DNA from 4 places in the Mesorhizobium sp. CCNWLY176 genome. Region 1 is predicted to be linked to each of the others. Evidence: predicted binding sites of a transcription regulator. Region 1 holds the regulator's gene; each other region holds the start of a gene.
The links. The regulator PhoB, encoded in region 1, activates phosphate uptake and scavenging genes when phosphate is short. The targets are predictions, from matches to a motif close to TGTCATNNANCTGTCAT.

Region 1 (5,892 bases):
ACTGGCGCTGACCACCGGAAAGCTTGCTCACCGGCTCCTTGAAGCGCTGGAAGCGCGGATTGAGCCGTCCCATCACATTGCGCGCTTCGGCTTCCATGGCGACGTCATCGAGCGTGCCCCAGGCCGTCCTGAGCTCGCGGCCGAGGAACAGATTGGCGGCGGCATCGACATTGTCGGCCAGAGCCAACGTCTGGTAGATCGTCTCGATGCCGTATTTCTTGGCATCGCGCGGGTTGCCTATGGAGACTTCCTCGCCATTGACGAAGATCGAGCCGCCGTCGCGCTTGTAGGCGCCCGACAGTATCTTGATGAGCGTCGACTTGCCGGCGCCGTTGTGGCCGAGCAGGGCAACGACCTCGCCGGCATGGAGATCGACCGACGCATCATCGACGGCGCGGATGCCGCCGAAGGCGATCGAGATGTTCTTCATGTCGACGAGCGGGGTGCTGGTCTGATCCATATGATTGCCTCCCGGTTTCTTCTTACTGGACGCGGCGGCGGTAGAGCGTGTCGAGCCAGACGGCCACGACCAGCACGAGGCCGACGACGATGTTCTGCAGCGGTGTGTCGACGCCAAGCAGCACCATGCCCGATTGCAACGACTGCATCAGCAGGGCACCCAGCATGGCGCCGGCGACCGTGCCGACGCCACCTGCCAGCGACGTGCCGCCGATGACGGCTGCCGCAATCACCAGAAGCTCGTCGAGCGTGCCCTGGGCGTTGGTCGCGGCATTGAGGCGCGCGGTCGAGATCGCAGCACTGATGGCGGCAAGGAAGCCCATGACCATGAAGATCTTCATGGTCACCCAGCGCGTGTTGATGCCGGCGAGTTCGGCTGCTTCCGGGTTGCCGCCGATGGCGAAGACGTAGCGGCCAAAGCGCGTTCGCGTGGTGACGAAGGTCATGATGATGCCGGCGGCGATCGCCATCAGCACCGGAATGGCGATGCCATGGGCGATGAACAGCCCGCCTTCGGGAATGGTTATGTTGTTGGCCTCGGCATATTTCTTCACCGTGCCTGCCGGCCACGGATAGGAATTCGCGACCCAGACGGCTCCGAGGATGACGGCGCAAGTAACGGTGCCAAGGAACACTTCGGCCCAGACCGGCCGCAGCGGGAACTTGAAGCGCTTGCGCTGGCGGCGGCCCGAAAGCAGCATCAGGATGACGGCAACACACGCGACCAGCCCGATGACCCAGCTCCACGTCGCGCCGATCGCGCCCTCAGGGCCGCCGCCCATCAGGCGGAACGTCGCGTCCATGGGTGCGACCGTCTGGCCGCTGGTGACCCACCAGGCAGCACCGCGCCAGACGAGCAGGCCGCCGAGGGTAACGATGAAGGCCGGAATGCCGAGATAGGCGATGAGAAAGCCCTGGAAGGCGCCGATCACGACGCCGACGACAAGGCCGGCAGCAAGCGCGATCATCCAGATCGTGGGGTCGCCAAGCGAAAAGCCCATCACCCGCGGCAGGAACACCGTCTGGGTGACGCCCATGATCATGGCGACGAAGCCGAGCAGCGAGCCGACGGAGAGGTCGATGTTGCGCGTAACGATGACCAGCACCATGCCGGTGGCCATGACCGCGACCGACGAGGACTGCACCGAGAGGTTCCACAGATTGCGGGGCGTGAGAAACAGCCCGTTCGACAGGATATGGAAGCCGATCCAGATAACCAGAAGCGCGCCGACCATGCCGAGCATGCGGGTGTCGATTTCGGTGGCCTTGAGAAACCGGGCGACAGCGCCGAGTTCGGATGCTCGAGCCCGATCCGCAGATTCGCTCGTTGTCACGTCCGTCATGACTTCCTCCCGCCGGCCTTCACGGTCTTTCGCCGATAGCCGGGCTTCATCCTAGCGCATGCCCCTGAAAACCGGAACGATTTCCCGACCGAGATCACGCGTCGTTTCAAAACGGTAGGCCTTCTTGCAAAAGCCCTTAAGAAAACGCCGCGGTTCTCTTCAAACCGCGGCGTCGCTATTCAAGCCGATTGGCTTAGTTGCAGGCCGGAACCGACCCTGCCTTCACGCCCTGGCAGACGACGTCCTTGGAAACCCAGCCGGCGTCGATGACGACGTTCAGATTGTCCTTGGTGACTGCAACCGGCTTCAGGAACACCGAGGTCATCTCGACCTTGTTCGGGCCGCCGTCGAACTTCACGGCGTTCGCGATCTTGTCCATCGCGGTGCCGTCGGCGAGCTGCGAGGCGATTTCTGCCGCAGTCTTGCCGAGTTCGCGGGAGTCCTTCCAGACCGAAACGGTCTGGGTGCCGAGCGCGATGCGGTTGAGTGCTGCATGGTCCGCATCCTGTCCCGAAACCGGGACCGAGCCTGCCAGGCCCTGCGCGTCGAGAGCGGCAATCGCGCCGCCGGCAGTGCCGTCATTGGCAGCAACGACTGCATCGACCTTGTTGTCATTGGCGGTCAGGAACTGCTCCATGTTCTTCTGCGCGTTGGCGGGCAGCCAGCCATCGGTATAGGCCTCGCCGACATTCTTGATCTTGCCGCTATCGATCGCGTCCTTGAGCACTTCCATCGCACCCGCGAACAGGAAGTCGGCGTTCGGATCGGAGCCCGAGCCCTTGATGAAGACGTAGTTGCCTTCCGGCTTGACGTCGAAGACGCCCTTGGCCTGCATGCGCCCGACTTCCTTGTTGTCGAAGGTCAGGTAGAAGGCGTCCTTGTTTTCGATCAGGCGGTCATAGCCGACGACCGGAATGCCTTCGGCAACGGCCTTTTCGACGGCCGGTCCGATGGCGCTCGAATCCTGTGCCAGGATGATGAGCGCGTTGGCGCCCTGGCTGATCAGGCTTTCGACGTCGGTGAGCTGCTTGGCAGCCGACGACTGCGCGTCGGCGGAGATGTACTTGTCGCCGGATGCTTCGAGAGCAGCCTTGATCGCCGCTTCGTCGGTCTTCCAGCGCTCTTCCTGGAAATTCGACCAGGACACGCCGACGATCTTGTCCTTCGCATGCGCGACAGCGCCCAGCGACATGGACAGCGCAACACCCGCCAGCATGGCGGTTGCAAACTTCTTCATGATTTCCTCCCTGGCGCCAAGACAGCGCAACGATACTTTGGCCTTCGGGCCTACCCAGAAGCTCTTTTTTTCGAGCCTCGAAAAAAAGAATGACGCATGCGCAGAGTTCTGTCAATATCCTTGTGCCGCTGTTGACGGGCCTGCCCTGTGAAGGGATGGTTCACGATGGTTGCAAAGGCTAGGATCCCTTGTCCGAACAGCCTTCGGAAGGATCACGGTCCAACAACAAGGCAGGGGCCGTTCCGCTTCAGCGGAATGAACAGGCTCCCGGGAGGAATACGAAAACATGTCGGTCGCGATCCGTCACGACGATCTGCGCAAGCGCAACCGCGCCATGGTCATTGCCGCCGTGCGCCAGGCGCAACAGCCGTCGCGTACCGAGATCGCCGGTTCGACCGGGCTCAGCCACTCGACCATCTCCGCAATCTCGTCGGACCTTATCGCCGAGGGGATTCTGCTGGAAGCCAAGGGGCCGGAAGCGTCGTCACAAAAGCGCGGGCGGCCACAGGTGGCGCTGGAACTGAATCCCGATGCCGCCGAAATCGTCACCGTCGTCCTTTCCCTGAACTTCCTTTCGGTCGCGATCGTCGACTATTCCGGCAAGGTCGTGTCCGAAGAAGAACGCAGGCTCGAAACGCTGACCATGTCGCGCGACGGCTTGATCGGCGAATGCGTGGCCATGGTGCGCCGGCAGATCGCGCTGCGTAAATCGGCCGGCCGGCGGGTGATGCGCATCGGCATGGCCGTGCAGGGCATCACCGATTCCACGTCCCGCGCGATGCTGTGGACGCCGATCACAGCGCATACCCACATCGCTTTCGCCGACATCATCGAGGAAGCAACCGGCATTCCCGTGACCGTCGAGAACGACTGCAACATGATTGCGGTGGCGCTGAGATGGCGCAAGCCCGAGCGCTACCACAATGACTTCATCGCCGTGCTGCTTTCGCACGGCATCGGCATGGGCATGGTGCTGAAGGGCGAGCTCTTCACCGGCACGCAATCCTCCGGTGGCGAGTTCGGCCATATGATCCATCGGCCCGATGGCGCGCTCTGCCGCTGCGGCCGGCGCGGCTGCGTCGAAGCCTATGCCGGCAACTATGCCATCTGGCGCAAGGCAAAACAGGCAAGCGAAGACGATGCGCCGCTCGCCGACATCAGCGATGGCGACATGCGCATGCTGGCAGATAGCGCACGCGCGAGCGACGGCCCCGAGCGCGAAGCGTTCCGCAAGGCTGGCGAAGCGATCGGCTTCGGCCTTGGCAGCCTGTTCGCGCTGATCGATCCCGCTCCGGTCGCCGTCGTCGGCATTGGCGCCACCGCTTTCGACCTGATCGAGCCGGCGCTGCGCGAAGCGATCGACAGGACCGCCGGCGGCCAGCACAACAAGGCGATCTCCTTCGACACCGAGCCGAACGAGCTTCCGCTTATCCGCGAAGGCTGCACCATGCAGGCGCTGACCTTCGTCGATCAGGAAATTTTTGCACCGGGCGCAAGCCCGGCAGCAGCGGGCAGGAACGTAGCCTGAAAATCAGTCCTCGCGGATCGCGTAGCCAGAGCCGCGGATGGTGCGGATGACGTCGGGCATTCGGCCTGTATTGACGGCCTTGCGCAGCCGGCCGACATGCACGTCCACGGTGCGCTCGTCGATATAGATCGTCTCGCCCCAGACATTGTCGAGAAGCTGGCTGCGCGAGAAGACGCGGCCGGGATGGCGCATCATGAATTCGAGCAGGCGGAATTCCGTCGGCCCGAGCTTGATCTCGCTCTTCTTGCGATAGACGCGGTGCGCCTCGCGGTCGAGCACGATATCGCCGACCTTGAGCACGCTGGAAAGCACTTCCGGCTTGGCGCGGCGCAGCAGTGCGCGCACCCGCGCCATGAATTCCGGCGTCGAGAACGGCTTGACCAGATAGTCGTCGGCGCCGGTGGAAAGGCCACGCACGCGGTCGCTTTCCTCGCCACGCGCCGTCAGCATGATGATCGGCAGGCGTTCGGTTTCGGGACGCATTCTCAGCCGGCGGCAAAGTTCGATGCCGGAAACCGCCGGCAGCATCCAGTCGAGCACCAGAAGATCGGGCACGTTTTCCTGAAGCCTGATTTCGGCCTCGTCGCCGCGCGGCACGATCTCGACCTGATAGCCTTCCGATTCGAGATTATAGCGAAGCAGCACGCCCAGCGGCTCTTCGTCTTCCACCACCATGACTTTGGGTGCGATCATCAATTTGCCGTCCTGTTAACGCGATCCGGTTCGAGCCCCCTCGCCTTTCGCATGGTGTCCGGCGGGTTTCGCACCGCCGGTGGAGCAAGCTTACCCTTTTAAATCTCCGCTATCGACACGCCTCAGGCGGCGGGTGCGGTCATCGACGTCTCGTCCTGCTTCGGCCGATTGAGCGGAAGCTGCTTTCCGGTCATCACATAATAGGCGTTTTCGGCAATGTTGGTGACATGGTCGCCGATGCGCTCCAGATTCTTGGCGCAGAACAGAAGGTGCGTGCAAGCGGTAATGTTGCGCGGGTCTTCCATCATGTAGGTCAGGAGCTCGCGGAACACGGCGGTGTATTTGACGTCGATCTTCTCGTCAGCGGCGCGCAGCGCCTGCAGTTCGTCAGGCCGGCGCGACACATAGTGGTCGACCACTTCCCGAACCTGATCCAGCACCATGCCCGACATCGCCTCGATCGAATGGGCAAGGTCGCGCGGCGTGGCGCTCTGGCCGACTGCGCTGACGCGCTTGGCGATGTTCTTGGCGAGATCGCCGATCCGCTCCAGATCACCGGCCATGCGGATGGCGCCGACAACCGCGCGCAGGTCCTGCGCCATCGGCTGGCGCTTGGCGATCAACGTGATCGC
Region 2 (5,892 bases), on a different contig from region 1:
GACGGCGACCGCGTCACGCTGCGCAACGTCTCGGCCAACCTCGCCGCCGGCGGCGCCATCGGGGCTACAGGTACGGTCTCGCTCAATGCGGCAGCAAACTTCCCGGCCGATATCCGCGTCACGCTCAACCAGGCCCGCTATGCCGACGGCAATCTCGTCGTCGCCACCGTCAGCGGCGCGCTGGCCTTCACCGGCCCGCTGACGCGCGATCCGCTTCTGTCCGGCACGATCAATGTCGAGCGCGCCGAAATCACCGTGCCGGAAAGCTTTGCCGGCGGCGCGGCGGCGCTTGACGTCAAGCACATCCATCCGTCGAAGGGCGTCGTGGAAACGCTGAAGCGCGCCCGCGCCAATGACGGCACGCCGACACCGACCGGCCGGCCGAGCGTCGTGCGGCTGGACATCAGCGTGAACGCGCCCAATCGCATCTTCGTGCGCGGCCGCGGACTGGATGCCGAGCTTGGCGGATCGCTGCGCCTCACCGGTCCCGTCTCCAACATCCAGCCGGTCGGCGGCTTCGATCTCATCCGTGGGCGCCTCGGCATCCTCGGCCAGCGCATCACCTTCGACGAAGGTTCGGTGACGCTTGTCGGCGACCTCGACCCGTTCCTGAATTTCGTCGCCCGTTCGCAAGGCTCCGACATCACGGTCTTCATCACTGTCAGCGGCCGCGCCTCCGACATCAATGTCAAATTCTCCTCGCAGCCGGAGCTGCCGCAGGACGAGGTGCTGGCGCGCCTGATCTTCAATCGCGGCATCAGCGAATTGTCGGCCTTCCAGATCGCTCAGCTTGCCGCTGCCGCTGCCGAACTCGCCGGCGGCTCGAACAATTCGCTGATCGGCAGCCTGCGCGGCGCGACCGGCCTCGACGATCTCGATGTCGTCACAGACAGCGAAGGCAATGCCGCCGTGCGCGCCGGCCGCTACATCCAGGACAACATCTATCTCGGCGTCGAGGCCGGTGCCGAAGGCTCAACCAAGGGCACGATCAACCTCGACATCACCAAGGACCTCAAGGCGCGCGGCGCGGTCGGCACCGGCGGCGATTCCAGCCTTGGCGTCTTCTACGAAAAGGATTACTGACCGCTCGGTTTGTCGTATTCAGGTGATGACGGCCTGCAAATGATGGTCTTCTGCGCTTCCGGTGCTCACGTACAAAACGTACGCTCCGCTCCGGTTCTCGAAGACCATCATTTTCGGCGCGTCCTGACCTGAATCTCGACAAACCTAGTGACAGTTTCCATTGGAGCCATCCACCATGAACCTTGCCGCCGAAATGGGCCCCGGCCTGACCGGGCTCGAACAGCTTCGGGCGCTGATCGCTTCGGGCGGGCGTCCGCCCATAGCCGAAACGCTGGATTTCCGGCTGGTCCAGGTCGACGACGGCTTTGCCGTCTTCGAAGGCACGCCCAGCCTGTCGGTCTACAACCCCATCGGCATGGTCCATGGCGGCTACGCCGCCACGCTGCTCGATTCGGCCTGCGGTTGCGCCGTCCACTCGAAGCTCAGCGCCACCCAGGCCTATTCGACGCTGGAACTGAAGGTCGCCTATCACAAGGCGATCACCAAGGACACCGGACTGCTGCGCGCCGAAGGTCGCGTGCTTTCCTTCGGCCGCCGCGCCGGGTTTTCCGAGGCGAAGCTGATGGACCGCGACGGCAAACTTTATGCAAGTGCCACGTCGACGCTGATTGTGATGGAGCGGTAGAGGGTAGATCAACTCGGGCGATAAGGCAGAGCTGCCCCTCACCCTTACCCTCTCCCCGTAAGAACGGGGAGAGGGAGACTTCAACGTGGGAGCCTCATCCTTTCCCTGTAACGACGGGAAGGAAAGAGGTTAGCCGCAACGTCCACGACCCCCTCTCCCCGTTCTTACGGGGAGAGGGTAAGGGTGAGGGGCAGCGCCAGCTTCGAAAGCGTGCGCCCTATCCCTCAAGTCTCCACCGTCAGCTCCACCAGATCCGCGGCAAAACGCGTCTCAGCAAACTGGATCGGCCGCCCTTCGAGATCGTCATTGATCGCAATCGCCACCAGCACGATTGCACCGGGCGAGAGCCTCAAATTCTCCAGATCATCGGCATCGGCATGGCGCGCCGAGACCAGTGTCGAGCGGCGCAGATAGTCGTTCACGCCATAACGGGCGAAGGATGAGGTGATGGAACCCGTCTCGGCATAGGCTTTTTCAAAACCCGGAAAGCGTACGGCATCGAACCAGCCCGTCGCGCGCCCCACGCGCCGTCCGTCCGCTTCGCTCACCGTTTCCAGCCGCAGCACCGGCGCGCCCGGTTCAAGCGCCAGCGCTTCCGCCACGCGCGCACTGGCTTCCTCCTGTTGATGCCCCAGGAGTATGCCGCGCCGGTCGCGCGTCTGATGCTGCATGCCTGTTGAAAAGCGCGTACGCGCCGAGATCGGGTAGGCGAGGCGCTTGCGGCTTTCGATGAAGGTGCCGCGGCCCTGTTCTGCCCGCAGCACGCCTTCCTGCACCAGCGCTGCGATTGCCGCGCGCACGGTGTGACGGTTCACGCCGAAATGCTCGGACAGCCAGATTTCCGGCGGCAGCTTGTGCCCGTCGCCAAGCGTGCCGCCGCCGATGCCGTGTCTGATGCGGTCGGCGACCTGCCGCCACAGCGCGACCCCGCTGCGCCGCTCCATCCCGAGTTGACTGTCTTCCGAGCCCATTTTTTCACCCCGTCATCGCACCGTCATGGACAGGCGTTAGAAAGGGAGTATAATTTGTATGGTTGTATAGAGCAATAGACAAATTTTGCAACGGCGGACCGGACGATGAAAACAGACAGACGGCAGGAACGGGAAGAGGCGGCGGGCCGCAAGGCGGCGATGGCGGCGCTCTCCCTTGCTCCGGGCGACAGGCTCAAGGCATTGTGGGCTGAGGCCTGCCTGCCGCGCGAGGCGCAAAAGCTGCGCGGACCGGAAACCGGGCTCGTCACCGTGCGCGGACGCATCGGCGGCGGCGGCGCGCCGTTCAATTTCGGCGAGGCGACCGTCACCCGTGCCACGGTGCGGGTCGAGGGCGGTGCTGTCGGCCACGCCTATGCGCTCGGCCGCGACAAGGAAAAGGCGCTGCTGTCGGCCATCGCCGATGCGCTCTGGCAGGACGCTACGCGCCGCGCCGAGATCGAAGCCAGCATCATCGAGCCGCTGCGCGCGGAGCAGCTTGCTGCCGACGAAACGCGCCGTGCCGAGACGGCGGCGACGAAGGTCGATTTCTTCACCATGGTACGCGGAGAGGATTGATGGAAACGCAGGCAATCGACGGCGGCTTCGCCAATCCCGTATTCGATGCGCAGGCGGTGTTTCGCGCCGTCATGGATGCGATGGCCCGTCCGGGCACCATCCAGCCTTGCGGCGGCCTGACCGTGCCGCCGGCACCGTTGTCGCTGGTCGCCGGTGCCGTGGCGTTGACCTTCTGCGACAACGACACGCCGCTCTGGCTCGATCCCGCCCTGCAGGCCTCAGCCGCCGCAAAGCATTGGCTCGGCTTTCACAGCGGCGCGCCGCTTGCCCACACACCGGCGGACGCGCATTTCGCGCTCGTCTCCAGCCCGGCCGAGCTGATCGCGCTCGAAAATTTCGCGCAAGGCACGCAAGAGTATCCGGATCGCTCGACCACGCTGATCCTGCAGGTGACCAGCCTGTCTTCCGGCGAAAACCTGCTGCTCGAAGGCCCCGGCATCGAGAAGGCGGCAATGCTCGCGCCAACCCCGCTGCCGCGTCATTTCGTCGAGCAGTGGAAGCAGAACCGCGCCCGTTTCCCGCGCGGCGTCGATGTCATCCTGGCGGCGCCCGAAGGCATCGCCTGCCTGCCGCGCACCACGCGCATCAAGACCATGGAGGCCTGACCCATGTATGTGGCCGTAAAGGGCGGCGATGCCGCCATTTCCAACGCACACCAGCTTCTCGCCGACCGTCGGCGCGGCGACCGCTCCGTGCCCGCCATACGCCTCGACCAGATCGTCGAGCAGTTGGCGCTCGGCGTTGATCGCGTCATGGCCGAGGGCTCGCTCTACGATAGCGAACTGGCAGCACTCGCCATCGCCCAGGCGCGCGGCGACATGATCGAGGCGATCTTCCTCGTCCGCGCTTACCGCACCACGCTGCCGCGCTTCGGCTACACGCTGCCGATCGACACCGCCGCCATGCAGGTCGAGCGCCGTGTTTCCGCCACCTACAAGGATCTGCCCGGCGGCCAGCTTCTCGGCCCCACCTTCGATTACACGCACCGCCTGCTCGATCCCGAAATCGCCGCCGGTGCGCCGGTGGCGGAGCCCGAACAGCGTGAGGCGGAAGCCGGACGGATGCCGCGCGTCTCGGAAATCCTGGCCCATGAAGGGTTGATCGAAAGCGACGGCGAATTGCCGGAAGACCACGTCACCGGCGATCTCACCCGCGAGCCGGTCGAGTTTCCACTGGAGCGCGACCTGCGCCTTCAGGCACTGTCGCGCGGCGACGAGGGCTTTTTGCTGGCGCTCGCCTATTCCACCCAGCGCGGCTATGGCCGCAGCCATCCCTTCGTGGGAGAGGTCCGCATCGGCGAGGTCGAGGTCGAAATCGATGTGCCGGAGCTGCCCTTCGCCGTGCCGCTCGGCCGCATCCGCGTCACCGAATGCCAGATGGTCAACCAGTTCAAGGGTTCGGCCAAGGTGCCGCCGCAGTTCACGCGCGGCTATGGGCTGGTGTTCGGCCAGTCCGAGCGAAAAGCGATGTCCATGTCGCTGTGCGACCGCGCGCTGCGTGCCCGCGAGTTCGGCGAGGATGTCGTTGCCCCCGCGCAGGACGAGGAATTCGTCATCTCGCACTCCGACAATGTCCAGGCCACCGGCTTCGTCGAGCATCTGAAACTGCCGCACTATGTCGATTTCCAGGCCGAACTCGGCCTCGTGCGCGGCATGCGCGCCGAGCATGAAGCCCGCAAACGCGGCGACGATCAGGAAACCCGGGAGGCCGCGGAATGAACATCCAGGCAACGGATATCGCCACCTATAACTTCGCCTATCTCGACGAGCAGACCAAGCGCATGATCCGCCGGGCGATCCTGAAGGGCATCGCCATTCCCGGCTATCAGGTGCCTTTCGCCAGCCGCGAAATGCCGATGCCCTATGGCTGGGGCACCGGCGGCGTGCAGGTCACGGCCTCGATCATCGGCCCGGACGATATCCTGAAGGTCATCGACCAGGGCGCAGACGACACCACCAATGCCGTCTCCATCCGCGCCTTCTTCAAAAAGGTCGCCGACGTCGCCGTCACCACGGAGACGGGAAAGGCGACCATCATCCAGACCCGTCACCGCATTCCCGAAGCGCCGCTGCATGCCGGGCAGATCATGGTCTATCAGGTGCCGATCCCCGAGCCGCTGCGTTTCCTCGAGCCGCGCGAAACCGAAACGCGCAAGATGCACGCGCTGGAGGAATACGGGCTGATGCATGTGAAGCTCTACGAGGACATTGCCCGCCACGGCCACATCGCGACGACCTATGCCTATCCGGTGAAAGTCGAGGGGCGCTATGTCATGGACCCGTCGCCGACGCCGAAATTCGACAACCCGAAAATGCACATGTCGCCGGCCTTGCAGCTGTTTGGCGCGGGCCGCGAAAAGCGCATCTACGCCATTCCGCCCTTCACGAAAGTGGTCAGCCTCGACTTCGAGGATCACCCCTTCGAGGTCCAGACCTTCGACCAGCCCTGCGCGCTCTGCGGTGCCGAACAGGTCTATCTCGACGAGGTCATCCTCGACGATCACGGTGGGCACATGTTCGTCTGCTCGGACACCGACCATTGCGAGACGCGGCGGGAAGATGGGCATCGGGGACATTTGGCGCCGGAAGATGAAAGCCGCGCCAGCCCCTCATCCCCTGCCGGACCTTCTCCCCGTAA
Region 3 (5,892 bases), on a different contig from region 1:
ACTTCAAAAACGGCGGCATTTTGCAGTACGTTCTGCGCGATCTGGCCGCCTGACGGCATAGCCCGACGCAACCGTCGAAATGAAAAGGCCCGCGATGATGTCGCGGGCCTTTTTGCTTGCGGGCTGCGACCTTCTCTTCGTTCACGGCAGGATGATCACATATGACACGGCCGCCCCCCTCTCCGTCTCGGCTTCGCCGAGCCACCTCTCCCCATTTCATGGGGCGAGGAACCCAAGCCCTGACGGGTGGCGACCTTGCAGAACCCAGGTTCCTCGCCCCGCTTGCGGGGAGAGGTGGCTCGGGCAAAGCCCGAGACGGAGAGGGGTCGAATTCTTATGCGGTAGGGGAAGTCTACGCCGCCACCAAGACCTGAAACGATCTAACCGTACCTCGGATACCGCACATAGGCGAAGAACCGCGAATCGGGCGACCAGGAATTGACGTTGATCGTGCCTTGCCCGCCGTGGAAGGCATCGAGGTCGCGGACGTTGTTTCCGTCCGGGTCCATCATGCGCAGGATCACATCGCGGTCGGCGGGATGTCCCGTCGTGCCTTCCGGATAGCTCAGATATGCCACCAGCGAGCCATCCGGCGAAGGATGCGGAAACCAGTTCACCCGCGCATCATGCGTCAGCTGCTCCAAGCCGCTGCCATCCCGACGCATGCGGAAGATCTGCGCATGGCCGGGCCTCTCCGCCGCCGCTTCGGAGTTGAAATAGATCCATTCTCCGTCCGCCGAAAATTCCGGTCCGTCCACAGGACAGGCTCCGTCGGTGAGAAAGACATCGCCGCCGCCTGCAGCCAGCATCGTGCAGATCCAGGTCGTCGCCACGCCCTCGGGCGTGCGGTCCATGCCGACATAGGCCAGTGTGCCGCCATCGGGCGAGATGCCATGCAGATAGTGGCGCAGGCCGCGCTCTGTCTCCTGGGAGACCCTTGTGGGCGTGCCGCCCGCGATCGGCAGAACGTAGAGATGACCGTCATAAGCGGTGACGAAGATGCTTTGCCCGTCGGGCGCGATCACGTGATCGTTGTTGAGGTTTTCAACCGGCGCGCTGTTGATGCGGTGCGGCCCGTCGCTGCCGTCGAGCGAGATGCGGAACAGGCGTCCGTCGCTGTTGTAGACCAGCCATTTTCCGTCCGGCGTCCAGTTCGGCGCCTCGATCAGTTCGCCGCTGTCATAGACGACGCGAGGCTGCCCGCCGTCGCGGCCGATCACGACAAGCTCGCTGAAATGGCCAGCCTTGAGCCGTCGCGCCCTCGCGTCGGGGCGCATGTTTTTGGCTGGTGCTTTCACTGCTAGTCCTGTCATCGTCGAGATGGAGCTATCGTGTTGATGTCCGATGCAAACCACCATACTTCGCGACGGCCATCAACAGCACCCCCAGCATCAGCCCGTTCAGGATGTGCCACAGGAAGTGCGTGCCCAGCGGAAACGCGTCGCACACCACAGGATCGATGGCGCGGAACGTGACCGAAGCAACGAAGATCGCAGCCGCGGCCAGATTGTACCAGCCGGCACGATTGCCATGCGCCGTCACCAGAATGCCGAAGAAGATCAGGGCCAGGAACGGCGGCATATAGCCCGTAGAGCCGTTCGAGGCCAGCCGCAGCCAGTCCGGCACCATGAAGGTGGCAAATCCGACCACCGCATAGAAGCCCACAAAGATCGCGATCGACTTCGGCCAGCCGAAGCCGAGAAAGCGGCGCAGATTCAGAAGCGTATAGGCAAGGGTGAAGCCGGCAATCGGCAGAACGTCGGCCCAGATCGTCAGCCGGTTGGCGAAGGTGTGGAACAGCGCCGAGCCGATGCCGATTGCCACCGCCCACCACGCCAGCACTTCGGCAAACGTGCCGGTGCCGCGCCTGCGCACCTCCCGCACGCCCCACAGGCCGGCGGCAACGAAGGCCAGGTTAGTCAGCGCATTGGCCGGCTCCGCCCAGAGTTCCGGGCCCAATCTTTCGCAGTAGAGATCGACATGATCGAACAGGGTGTTGGGCATTCGCGGAAGGTCTTTGGCTGGAGCTTCAATATCGGAGACGTTAGCCTTGGCACCTTTACCACTCGTTACAACACTATAAGGCACGACCAGGTCACCGTGTCACCGCAACGTGACTTCCCGTTGATTGTCGCACTGCCTATTGTTTCGGCAATGAAAAAGCCCGGCTAAAGGCCGGTGGGGATTGTGGAACGACCATGGAATTGCGTTTTTTCTCTCGGCTGGCGGTCGTAGCGCTGGCGATGCCGGCCCTCACGGCGGCAGCGGCAGCCGATGGCACGCGACCTCTAGGTGTGATCGAGCTGTTCACCAGCCAGGGCTGCAGTTCCTGCCCCCCGGCGGATGCCCTGTTCGAGAAGTTTGCCACCAAGGGTGACTACGTGGCGCTGGCCTATCATGTCGACTATTGGGATTATCTCGGCTGGCGCGACACGCTCAGCAGCCCCGACAGCACCGACCGCCAATACGCCTATATGCGCTCCTTCGGGACACGCTCCGTCTACACCCCCCAGGCAGTGATCAACGGCCGCATCCACGTCAACGGCGCCAAGCGCGACGACATACTGGATGCGTTCGAAGAACTGAACAAAGCCGAGCAAGGCCTCAGCGTCGACGTGAGCGTCAAGCTTACCGGCGAAAGCCTGGTCATTGAAACGGGATCGGCGGCGAGCCAGAGCCCGGCCAAGGCCCATGTCGTTCTGGTATATTTCAACGCGCCGCAGGCAATTGCCGTGCCCCGGGGCGAGAACAAGGGCCGCACGGTCACCTACGTCAACGCCGTGTCAGATATCCAGAGCGCCGGGATGTGGCACGGGAAGGCCGCAAGGTACGAACTGCCGGCAACCAAGATCGCCACCAAGGGCGGTTTTGCCGTGCTGCTCCAGGCAGTCGGCAAGGATGGCATGCCCGGCCCCGTCCTGGGTGCCGCCATCTACCGCAAGCCGGAGGGCAACCGCATCTGACGGATCTGTCGTGCCGGGCGCTATCTGAAGCGACCAGCGCGATATTTCCATACAGGCTGTAGCCGTGGCTCCGCCAGCGTTCAGCTAACAAAAAACCGGGGCCAAACTGAGCTGACACCGGTTCGAATTTATTTGGGATCGTCGCACTCAGCCTCCTTGGGAGGCTGAGGTTGGTTCGATCCGACTCTGACCCGTGGGCGGGGGGCTTGGGGTTTACAGGCCGGTGCCGGACCGAACCGTCTCAGGCAACACCCGCAAAGTCGACTGACATTGAGGCGGCAGCTTGTGCAAAAGGTGTCAGAATTGTGGCAGCGTATCACCTATAAAAACAGAGTGTACGGATTTGTTACAGGAACCCGGCTTGATTCTACCCTAGGGCGTATTCGAGCAGCAGGGCTTGCTTTTCACGGGCGAAAGCGCGACTCTCTTGTCGCCAAACTGTCACGGAAGGTTAAGCTGCATGACCGATCGCGGAGGTGGAGCGGAGGATGGTCAGGAATCAGCAATATTGATTCCCCTTCACGAGGCCAGGCGCGAGCGGCAGGAGCTACCGGTTTCCTTCGAGAGGCGTGAGCTCGAACAGATTCTTCGTCTTTACGGCCGGATGGTCGCCGCAAACGAATGGCGCGACTACGCCATAGACCGCCTTCCCGACCGCGCCGTATTCTCGGTATTCCGGCGCGCCAGCGAGACACCGCTGTTCCAGATCGTCAAGAACCCGAAGCTCGCCCGCAAGCAGGGCGCCTTCAGCGTCGTCGCAGCCGGCGGCCTGATCCTCAAGCGCGGGCATGAACTTGCCCGCGTCCTCGGCGTCTTCGACAAGACGCTGAAACTCGTAGAAGCTTGATTTCGCTACGCTTTTCCGCGGAATTTCCGCTCCGGCAGCGAGTCCGGATCGGGTTGCAGCTCGGCACCACCATTCATCGGAAACTGCATGAACACCGTGTCGAGCCAGCGGCCGTGCTTGTAGCCCGACCCTTCCAGCCTGCCTGAATGGATGAAGCCCAGTTTTTCGTGCAGCCTGACGGACGGGCTCTGCGGCGAGCCATCGCCGATCACGGCGATCATCTGCCGGAAGCCGAGCGCGGTCGCTTCAGTGATCAGCCGTTCAAGCAGCGCCCGGCCGACGCCCTTGCCCTTGGCTTCGGGCGCGACATAGATGGAATTCTCGACGATGAAGCGGTAGGCCGGACGGGCGCGGAAGGCCCCTGCATAGGCATAGCCGATGATTCGGCCACCTTCCTCCGCAACGACATAGGGGTAGCCGTCGGCCCGCAGGCTGGCGAATCGCTCTCCCATTTCGGCGCGTGACGGCGGCTCGAGCTCGTAGCTCGCCGTGCCATGATCGACCGCGTCCGCGTAGATCACCGTTATCGAATCGAGGTCGGATGGCTCTGCCGCCCGGATATTGATGTTGCTCATAATTTACGCACTCGAACTGACATGCACGAATAAAAGCAGGCGTCGAGACAAAAGAAAAGGGCGGCCTTTTGGGCCGCCCCGGTCTTGTTGCTGGTCCAGCGGTGGTCGCGATTACTCGCGGTTGCCGAGGAACTGCAGCAGGAAGGTGAACAGGTTGATGAAGTCGAGATACAGCGTCAGCGCGCCCATGATCGCCTTGCGGCCGGAAACGAGCACGTCGTCGCCATCGAAATACATCTCCTTGATCTTCTGCGTGTCATAGGCGGTGAGGCCGGAGAATATCAGCACGCCGATCGCCGAGATGGCGAACTGCAGGGCAGGCGACGCCAGGAAGATGTTGACGACCATGGCGATGATCAGGCCGAACACGCCCATCACCAGGAAGGTGCCCATGCCGGTCAGGTCACGCTTGGTGGTGTAGCCGAACAGCGACAGCGCGCCGAAGGCGGCGGCGGTCACGAAGAAGGTCTGCGTGATGCTCTGTGCCGTGAAGACCAGGAAGATCGACGACAGCGACAGGCCCATCAGGCCGGCGAAAACCCAGAACGCGGTCTGCGCGCCGGAAACACTCATCGACTGGATACGGGCGCTCAGGAAGAACACCATGCCGAGCGGAGCGAGCATGACGACCCACTTCAGCGGTGAGCCATAAAGGGCCACGCCGAGGCTGGTCAGCATCTTGCCGTTGGCAAGTGTGGCGACAGCGGTCGCCGGATCGTTGGTGGTCGCCATCATCATGGTGGCGAGAGCGGCCACACCGGTGATTGCGAGCCCAAGCGCCATAAGGTTGTAAACCTTGAGCATGTAGGCGCGCAGGCCCTCGTCGATGACGCCGTCGGCGCGGGTGCCCGCGTTCGCGACATGCGTCTGATAGTTGCGAAGGTCAGCCATTGATTTCCTCTATTGCTTCTGCCCCGTCGGGTGTCAGGTTCAAATGAACCCAGGCGCCGCTGGCGGGACTCCAGCATGCCTGCGGCAAATATGATGATTCTTTTTGACGAGAACAAGACCCGTTACACGCCGCAATGCCTCGTGATCGCACGAAAAAGGCAAAAAATGTCGTTTTTCGCCATCAGGACTAGCGGCGCCTAGCTCCTTCGATCGATTGACAGGCCGGCCCGCTACAGATTCCGCAGCACCGGCGCCGCCTTGTGTCCCAACACTCTCCAGGTGCCGATAAGACCGATGCCGACCGTCACAGTGAGCGCTATCAGGATCGTTGCCACCGCCACCTCGGGTAGAAAACTCGACGGCAGCGTCATGATTCGTGCGACAACAAACCACGCCGCAACGCCGCCGGCAGCGAGCGCGAAAACCGCCGTCGCCAGGCCGATCAGCATGTATTCGAGCGAGAAGGCGGCAATCAGCGTCCGCCGCGTCGCGCCCAGCGTCTTGAGTACCACCGCATCATGGACCCGCGCGCGGTTGCCGGCGGCGAGCGCGCCGGCCAGCACCAGCACCGAGGCGATCAGCGCCACGCTTGCCGCCGCCCGGATCGCCGTGCCGA
Region 4 (5,892 bases), 310 kb from region 1:
CCGACGGTCATGTCGTTCGCGTTGCCCGGGGATACAGCGTTCTGGAAGCAAGCCGTGTCGGCGGCATCCCGCATTATGCGGTCTGCGGTGGCAAGGGACGCTGCTCGACCTGCCGGATCAAGGTTTCCGAGGGTCTGGAAAATCTGCCGTCGCCCAATTCAGTCGAGCAGGCAACTCTCAAGCGGCTGGGGGCCGATCCGGATGTGCGGCTGGCCTGCCAGCTGCGCCCGACCGGAAATGTCAGCGTGACGCCGCTGCTGGTGCCCGACCGCAATCGCCTGCTCCTGCCCGGACAGCCGGTGATACCCGGCCGCGAAAGGGAGGTCGCGGTGCTGTTCTGCGATATCCGCAATTTCACCGGCCTTGCCGACCATCGCCTGCCCTTCGACATCGTCTTCCTGCTCAACCGCTATTTCGCCATGGTCGGAAAAGCCGTCGAACAGGCCGGCGGCAGGATGGACAAGTTCATCGGCGACGGCGCCATGGCCCTGTTCGGCGTCGACACCACCAATGTCGAGGCGTGCCGGCAGGCGCTTGCCGCCGCAGCTGCCATCATCAGGGACCTCGAGCAGCTCAATGACGATCTGGCCGGCGAGATAAGCTCACCGCTCCGGGTCGCGATCGGCATCCACGCCGGCCCCGCGATCGTCGGCGCGATGGGCTACCGCGATGTCATGGGCGTGACGGCGGTCGGCGACACCGTCAATATCGCCAGCCGGCTGGAACTGGCGGCCAAGGAGTTCAACGCCACGGTCGTCGTCTCCGAAACGGTCGTCCAACTGTCCGGGCTCGACCTGTCGGGCTTCGATATCCACGACATCGATATTCGCGGCCGCGCGTTGCCGCTCAAGGTGCGCGTCGTGCCGCGGGGCGCGACGCTTCCCATCGTTGCGCAGAAGCCTGCAGCCGACGCCGCGTAGTCACGAGATAGACGGCCGGGCGGGATACGCCCGGCCATCAGGAAGTTGCGAAATCAGGCCGCTCGAACCGGATCGAGCGTCATCTTGTAGAGTTCGTTGTCGTCCCGATCCATCAGCCGCACGGTCAGTTGCTCGCTGGCGCCGTCGATATCGACCAGTCCGAAGAACTGCAGACCAGCCGATGGCGGCAGGTTCTGGCCCTGCTCGGCGCTCGGTGCTTTGATGAATTTCAGCTCGGGGCCGAAAGTCATGTCGAGGTCGTTCGGCCCGAAAGTGCCGGAATGGAGCGGGCCGGAAACGAACTCCCAGAACGGGCTGAAGTCCTGGAACTGCGCCTTGTCCGGGTTGTAGTAGTGGGCGGCCGTATAGTGCACATCCGCGGTCAGCCACACCGTGTTGTCGATGCCGGCATTCTTGATGAAGCGCAGGAGATCGGCGATTTCCAGTTCGCGGCCCTTGGCCGGGCCGTTGTCACCATTGGAAACGGCTTCGGCGCCCTTCTTGTCCTTGCCATTGTCCCAGACGACCACGCCCAGCGGCATATCGGCGGCGATCACCTTCCAGGTCGCCTTCGAATTGGCCAGTTCACGCTTCAGCCAGCGGATCTGCTCTTCGCCAAGGATGCGGGCCTCCGGCGTCAGCGTATCCAGCATCGACTCGGCCTCGCCGTTCGGACCTCGATAGGAGCGCATGTCGAGGAAGAACACGTCGACCAGCGGCCCATAGGCTATCTTGCGATAGACACGGCCGGGTTCTGCCGGCGTGAAGCGGATCGGCGTCATCTCGTGGAAGGCGCGGCCGGCGCGGGCCGACAGCAGCGCGATCGACTTTTCCGTATAGCGGTCGTCCGCCATCAGGTTCTTCGAGCTTGACCAATTGTTGGTGACCTCGTGGTCGTCCCACTGGAAGAAGGTCGGGCAGATGGCGTTCAGCGCCAGAACGTTTTTATCGAGAAGGTTGTATTTCCACTGGCCGCGATATTCGTCCAGCGTCTCGGCGACCTTGCGCTTCTCGTCGATCAGCACCGTGTTCTTCCACTTGGTGCCGTCCTTGAGATCGACCTCGTCGGTCATCGCGCCGTCGGCATAGATGGTGTCGCCGGAATGCAGGAAGAAATCGGGCGTGTGCTTTGCCATGGTGGCGTAGGTCTTCATACCGGTCTCGTCGATGCCCCAGCCCTGGCCGGCGGTATCGCCCGACCAGGCAAAGCGGATGTTGCGCCTGGAGGCCGGTGCGGTGCGGAAGCGCCCGACGATCGGCTCGGACACGGTATTGATGTCGGCAAGGTCAGCCGCCGTCATACGATAGAATATGTCCTGATCGGAAGCGAGATCGGTAAGCAGCCGCTTCACCGTCAGATCGCCATCCGGCAGGGTGTTGAGCGGCGCAAGCCTGGTGGCATTGGCGAAATTTTCGGTCGAGGACACCTCGAACATCACGCGCGCCGGGCGATCGGTGCGCGTCCACACCATGCCGGAAGTCGCGTCGACATCGCCCGACTGGACGCCATGCGTGAAGCTCGGCCGTGCATTGGCGCGGGAATAGAAGGGCATGGCGAGGCCCGAGGCGCTGACGATGCCGGCGGCACCTGCCGACGCGACGAAGGCGCGCCGGGAAAGGCGAGCGAACTTGTTCATGGCTGTCTCCTGGATGGCGTGAACATTCGGGAGACAGCCATCGCCCCTGCATGTTGCAGGGCGATTGCGGTTTGATGAATTTTCGATGACGGTTCAGCGATTGTCCGCCGTCGAAAGTGCTGCTCAGATCAGCCCACGCTTCTCCATCATCGCGTCGGGCGTCGGCATCTTGCCGCGGAAGGCCGTGTAGAGCTCTTCAGGATCGGCCGAACCGCCGGCGGCGTAGATGTATTTGCGCAGCCGCTCGGCCATGGCCGGGTCGAAGGCATTGCCGGTTTCCTCGAATGCGGCGAAGGCGTCGGCATCGAGCACTTCCGACCACATGTAGGAATAATAGCCGGCCGAATAGCCCTCACCGGAAAACACGTGCTGGAAATGCGGCGTGCGGTGACGCATGACGATCGCATCAGGCATATGCAGCTTTTTCAGCGTCTCGGCCTCGAAGGCGAGCGGATTTTCCGGCGCATCGGGCCGCGCGTGATAAGCCATGTCGACGAGCGCCGAAGATGTGAACTCGACGGTGTTGAAGCCGGCCCCGAAGGTCCGTGCCGCCAGCATCTTGTCGAGCAGCGCCTTCGGCATCGGCTTGCCGGTCTTGTAGTGCAGCGCGTGTTTTTCCAGAACCTCCGGCACGGTCAGCCAGTGCTCATAAAGCTGCGACGGCAGTTCGACGAAATCGCGCGAAACCGAGGTTCCCGCGACCGACGGCCATGTCACGTCCGTCAGCATGCCATGCAGGGCGTGGCCGAATTCGTGGAACAGCGTCTTTGCCTCGTCGAGCGACAGAAGGGCGGGTTCGCCTTCCGCCGGCTTGGCGAAGTTCATGATGTTGTAGATGATCGGTGTCGAGCCCTTGCCGAGCTTGTAGCCCGATTGCAGCGCGCTCATCCACGCGCCCGAGCGCTTCGACGGGCGGGCGAAGTAGTCGGCCAGGAACAGGCCACGGAAACTGCCATTGGCGTTGCGCACTTCGAAGACACGCGCATCCGGATGCCAGGCCGGGATGCCCTGCCGTTCAACGAAAGTGACGCCGAACAGGCGTGTGGCCACATCGAAACAGGCCTCGATGACACGCTCAAGCTGCAGATATGGCTTCAGCTCGGCTTCGTCGAAGGCATATTTCTCGGCGCGCAGCTTCTCCTGATAGTGGCGCCAATCCCAGGCTGCCAGCTTCTCGTTGCTGCCCTCGGCAGCGGCGAGGCGCTGCAGATCGATCTCGTCTGCGGCAGCCTTTTCGCGAGCCTTGTCCCAAACCGGCTCCAGCAGCGACATGACTGCGGCCGGCGTCTTTGCCATCGTGTCATCGAGCTTCAGCGCCGCAAAGCTTTCATAGCCGACGAGCTTCGCCTTTTCGGCGCGCAGCTCCAGCGTCCTCTTCACCACCGCGCCATTGTCGGTCGCGCCGCCGTTCTGGCCGCGCATGGTGAAGGCACGGAACGCCTTTTCGCGCAGGTCGCGGCGCTGCGAGAATGTCGTGAAGGGCTCGTAGATCGAGCGCGACAGCGTAACCGCATAGCGCCCTTTCTGGCCGCGCGATTCGGCCGCCTGTGCCATGGCGCTTTTCACGAATTCGGGCAGGCCGGCGAGATCGCCCTCGTCAAGGAACAGCACCCAGTCGCGCTCGTCGGCCAGCACGTTCTGGCCGAATTTCGCACCGAGCGAGGCTAGCTCTTCATTGATCGAAGCAAGCCGCTTCTTGCCATCGGCATAGAGCTTGGCGCCGGCGCGGACAAAGCCTTTCCAGCTGCGCTCCAGCACCCGCAGCGTCTCGGGGTCCAGGTTGAGAGATGCACGGCGCTCATAGAGATCGTCGATGCGCGCAAACAGCTTCTCGTTCATCGAGATCGCCGAGAAATGCCGCGCCATCTTCGGCGAGATATCGCGTTCCAGCGCCTGGATGTCGTCATTGGTGTGAGCGCCGGCCCGGCACCAGAAGATCGAGGAGACGCGGTCGAGCGCATCGCCGGCAAGTTCCAGCGCCTTCAACGTATTGTCGACCGTCGGCCGGTCCTCGCTGTTTGCGATCACATCGATTTCTGCCGCATGAACTTTCAGCGCCGCATCGAAAACGGGTCCGAAATCGCCATCGCCGATACGAGAGAAGTCCGGCAGGCCGAGCGGCCCGTTCCAAAGCGTGAGGGCACTGTTCTCAAGATCGATGGCGGCGGCTTCGGAAGACATGGCTGCCCTTTCATAAGTTCAAAGAGATCGCGTCGATGAATATGGCGAACCCGACCGATGTAGGGCGGACCATCTTTTCGCGCAACTCTTGACGTGCCCTCGGCCACTTAATAAGACAAACTTATAATAAGGTGAGCTTAGCATATTCATGCCCTACAGACCCGATCCCGACAGCTTCGGCTTCCTCGTCACCGACGTGGCGAGACTGATCCGCTCCGAAATGGACCGGCGCATCGGTCTGGCAGGTCTCGGCCTCACCGCCAGCGAGGCGCGCACGCTGACGCATGCGGCCCGTGCCGGCGCCGTTCGCCAGAACGTGCTGGCCGAGCGCATGGGCGTCGAGGCCATGACCTTGAGCGGTGCACTCGATCGCCTGGAGGCGCGCGGCCTGGTCGAAAGGCGCCCCGATCCGACCGATCGCCGCGCCAAGCTCGTCCACCTCACGGAAAAGACCGACGAGATACTTTCCCGGATTGCACCGATAAGTGCCGGTATTCGCGCCGACGTTTCGCTCGGCATCGACCCGGACGACTGGAAGCGCCTGATCGATATGCTGAAGACCACGCGTGCCAATCTTCAGGCTATCAAATCCGAAGTGTCCGGCGAAGAGAGCGACGCGGCATGAACATGCAGCCTCCCCTCGCGTCTGCTCCGGTGATGAGCGAGCGTCGCACCGCGCTGATCGGCGCGCTGATGGTCGCCATAGGCCCGGTTTCGATGGCTCTGTTCACTCCTGCCATGCCAGAGATCGTCAATGCTTTTGGTACCACGGAAGCGGCGGTCAAGATGACGATGTCGCTCTATTTCGGTGGCTTCGCATTCGCTCAACTGGTTTGCGGTCCGCTGTCTGACGCTTTCGGTCGCCGCCCGGTTACCATTGCCTTCATGGCAATCTATCTCGCCGGCAGCATTTTCGCGCTTCTGTCCCCGACCATCGAACTGCTGATCGCCGCGCGCTTCCTGCAAGGCATCGGAGCGGCAGTCGGCGTTGCGGTGTCGCGCGCCTTGGTGCGCGATCTTTTCACCCATGAGCGCTCGGCGCGCATCATGAATCTCATTGGCATCATCCTGGCCATCGGACCCGCCTTCGCACCGACGCTCGGCGGCTTCACGATGGAGTTCTTCGGCTGGCACGCGATCTTTCTGCTGATGGT

Region 2: phnF (phosphonate metabolism transcriptional regulator PhnF) is a predicted target of PhoB. The motif match lies at 2,690-2,706, and genes of this name have one in related genera.
Region 3: WBQ96_RS24830 (DUF2794 domain-containing protein) is a predicted target of PhoB. The motif match lies at 3,392-3,408, and genes of this name have one in related genera.
Region 4: WBQ96_RS10010 (alkaline phosphatase D family protein) is a predicted target of PhoB. The motif match lies at 2,632-2,648, and genes of this name have one in related genera.

The regions. Positions count from the first base shown of each region.
Region 1 covers NZ_JBBBDZ010000005.1:356,249-362,140, reverse strand. The annotation lists gene WBQ96_RS11540 (ATP-binding cassette domain-containing protein) at 1-460, opposite strand, end outside; gene WBQ96_RS11535 (sugar ABC transporter permease) at 483-1,802, opposite strand; gene xylF (D-xylose ABC transporter substrate-binding protein) at 1,996-3,039, opposite strand; gene WBQ96_RS11525 (ROK family protein) at 3,326-4,567, shown strand; gene phoB (phosphate regulon transcriptional regulator PhoB) at 4,571-5,260, opposite strand; gene phoU (phosphate signaling complex protein PhoU) at 5,383-5,892, opposite strand, start outside.
Region 2 covers NZ_JBBBDZ010000009.1:202,867-208,758, forward strand. The annotation lists gene WBQ96_RS16895 (translocation/assembly module TamB domain-containing protein) at 1-1,083, shown strand, start outside; gene WBQ96_RS16900 (PaaI family thioesterase) at 1,259-1,708, shown strand; gene phnF (phosphonate metabolism transcriptional regulator PhnF) at 1,933-2,679, opposite strand; gene phnG (phosphonate C-P lyase system protein PhnG) at 2,785-3,255, shown strand; gene phnH (phosphonate C-P lyase system protein PhnH) at 3,255-3,860, shown strand; gene WBQ96_RS16920 (carbon-phosphorus lyase complex subunit PhnI) at 3,864-4,973, shown strand; gene WBQ96_RS16925 (alpha-D-ribose 1-methylphosphonate 5-phosphate C-P-lyase PhnJ) at 4,970-5,892, shown strand, end outside.
Region 3 covers NZ_JBBBDZ010000019.1:53,806-59,697, forward strand. The annotation lists gene acnA (aconitate hydratase AcnA) at 1-53, shown strand, start outside; gene WBQ96_RS24815 (TolB family protein) at 381-1,298, opposite strand; gene WBQ96_RS24820 (ceramidase domain-containing protein) at 1,327-2,004, opposite strand; gene WBQ96_RS24825 (DUF1223 domain-containing protein) at 2,199-2,963, shown strand; gene WBQ96_RS24830 (DUF2794 domain-containing protein) at 3,424-3,810, shown strand; gene WBQ96_RS24835 (GNAT family N-acetyltransferase) at 3,816-4,385, opposite strand; gene WBQ96_RS24840 (Bax inhibitor-1/YccA family protein) at 4,497-5,276, opposite strand; gene WBQ96_RS24845 (ABC transporter permease) at 5,507-5,892, opposite strand, start outside.
Region 4 covers NZ_JBBBDZ010000005.1:44,986-50,877, reverse strand. The annotation lists gene WBQ96_RS10015 (adenylate/guanylate cyclase domain-containing protein) at 1-920, shown strand, start outside; gene WBQ96_RS10010 (alkaline phosphatase D family protein) at 974-2,557, opposite strand; gene WBQ96_RS10005 (M3 family metallopeptidase) at 2,681-4,738, opposite strand; gene WBQ96_RS10000 (MarR family winged helix-turn-helix transcriptional regulator) at 4,887-5,363, shown strand; gene WBQ96_RS09995 (multidrug effflux MFS transporter) at 5,360-5,892, shown strand, end outside.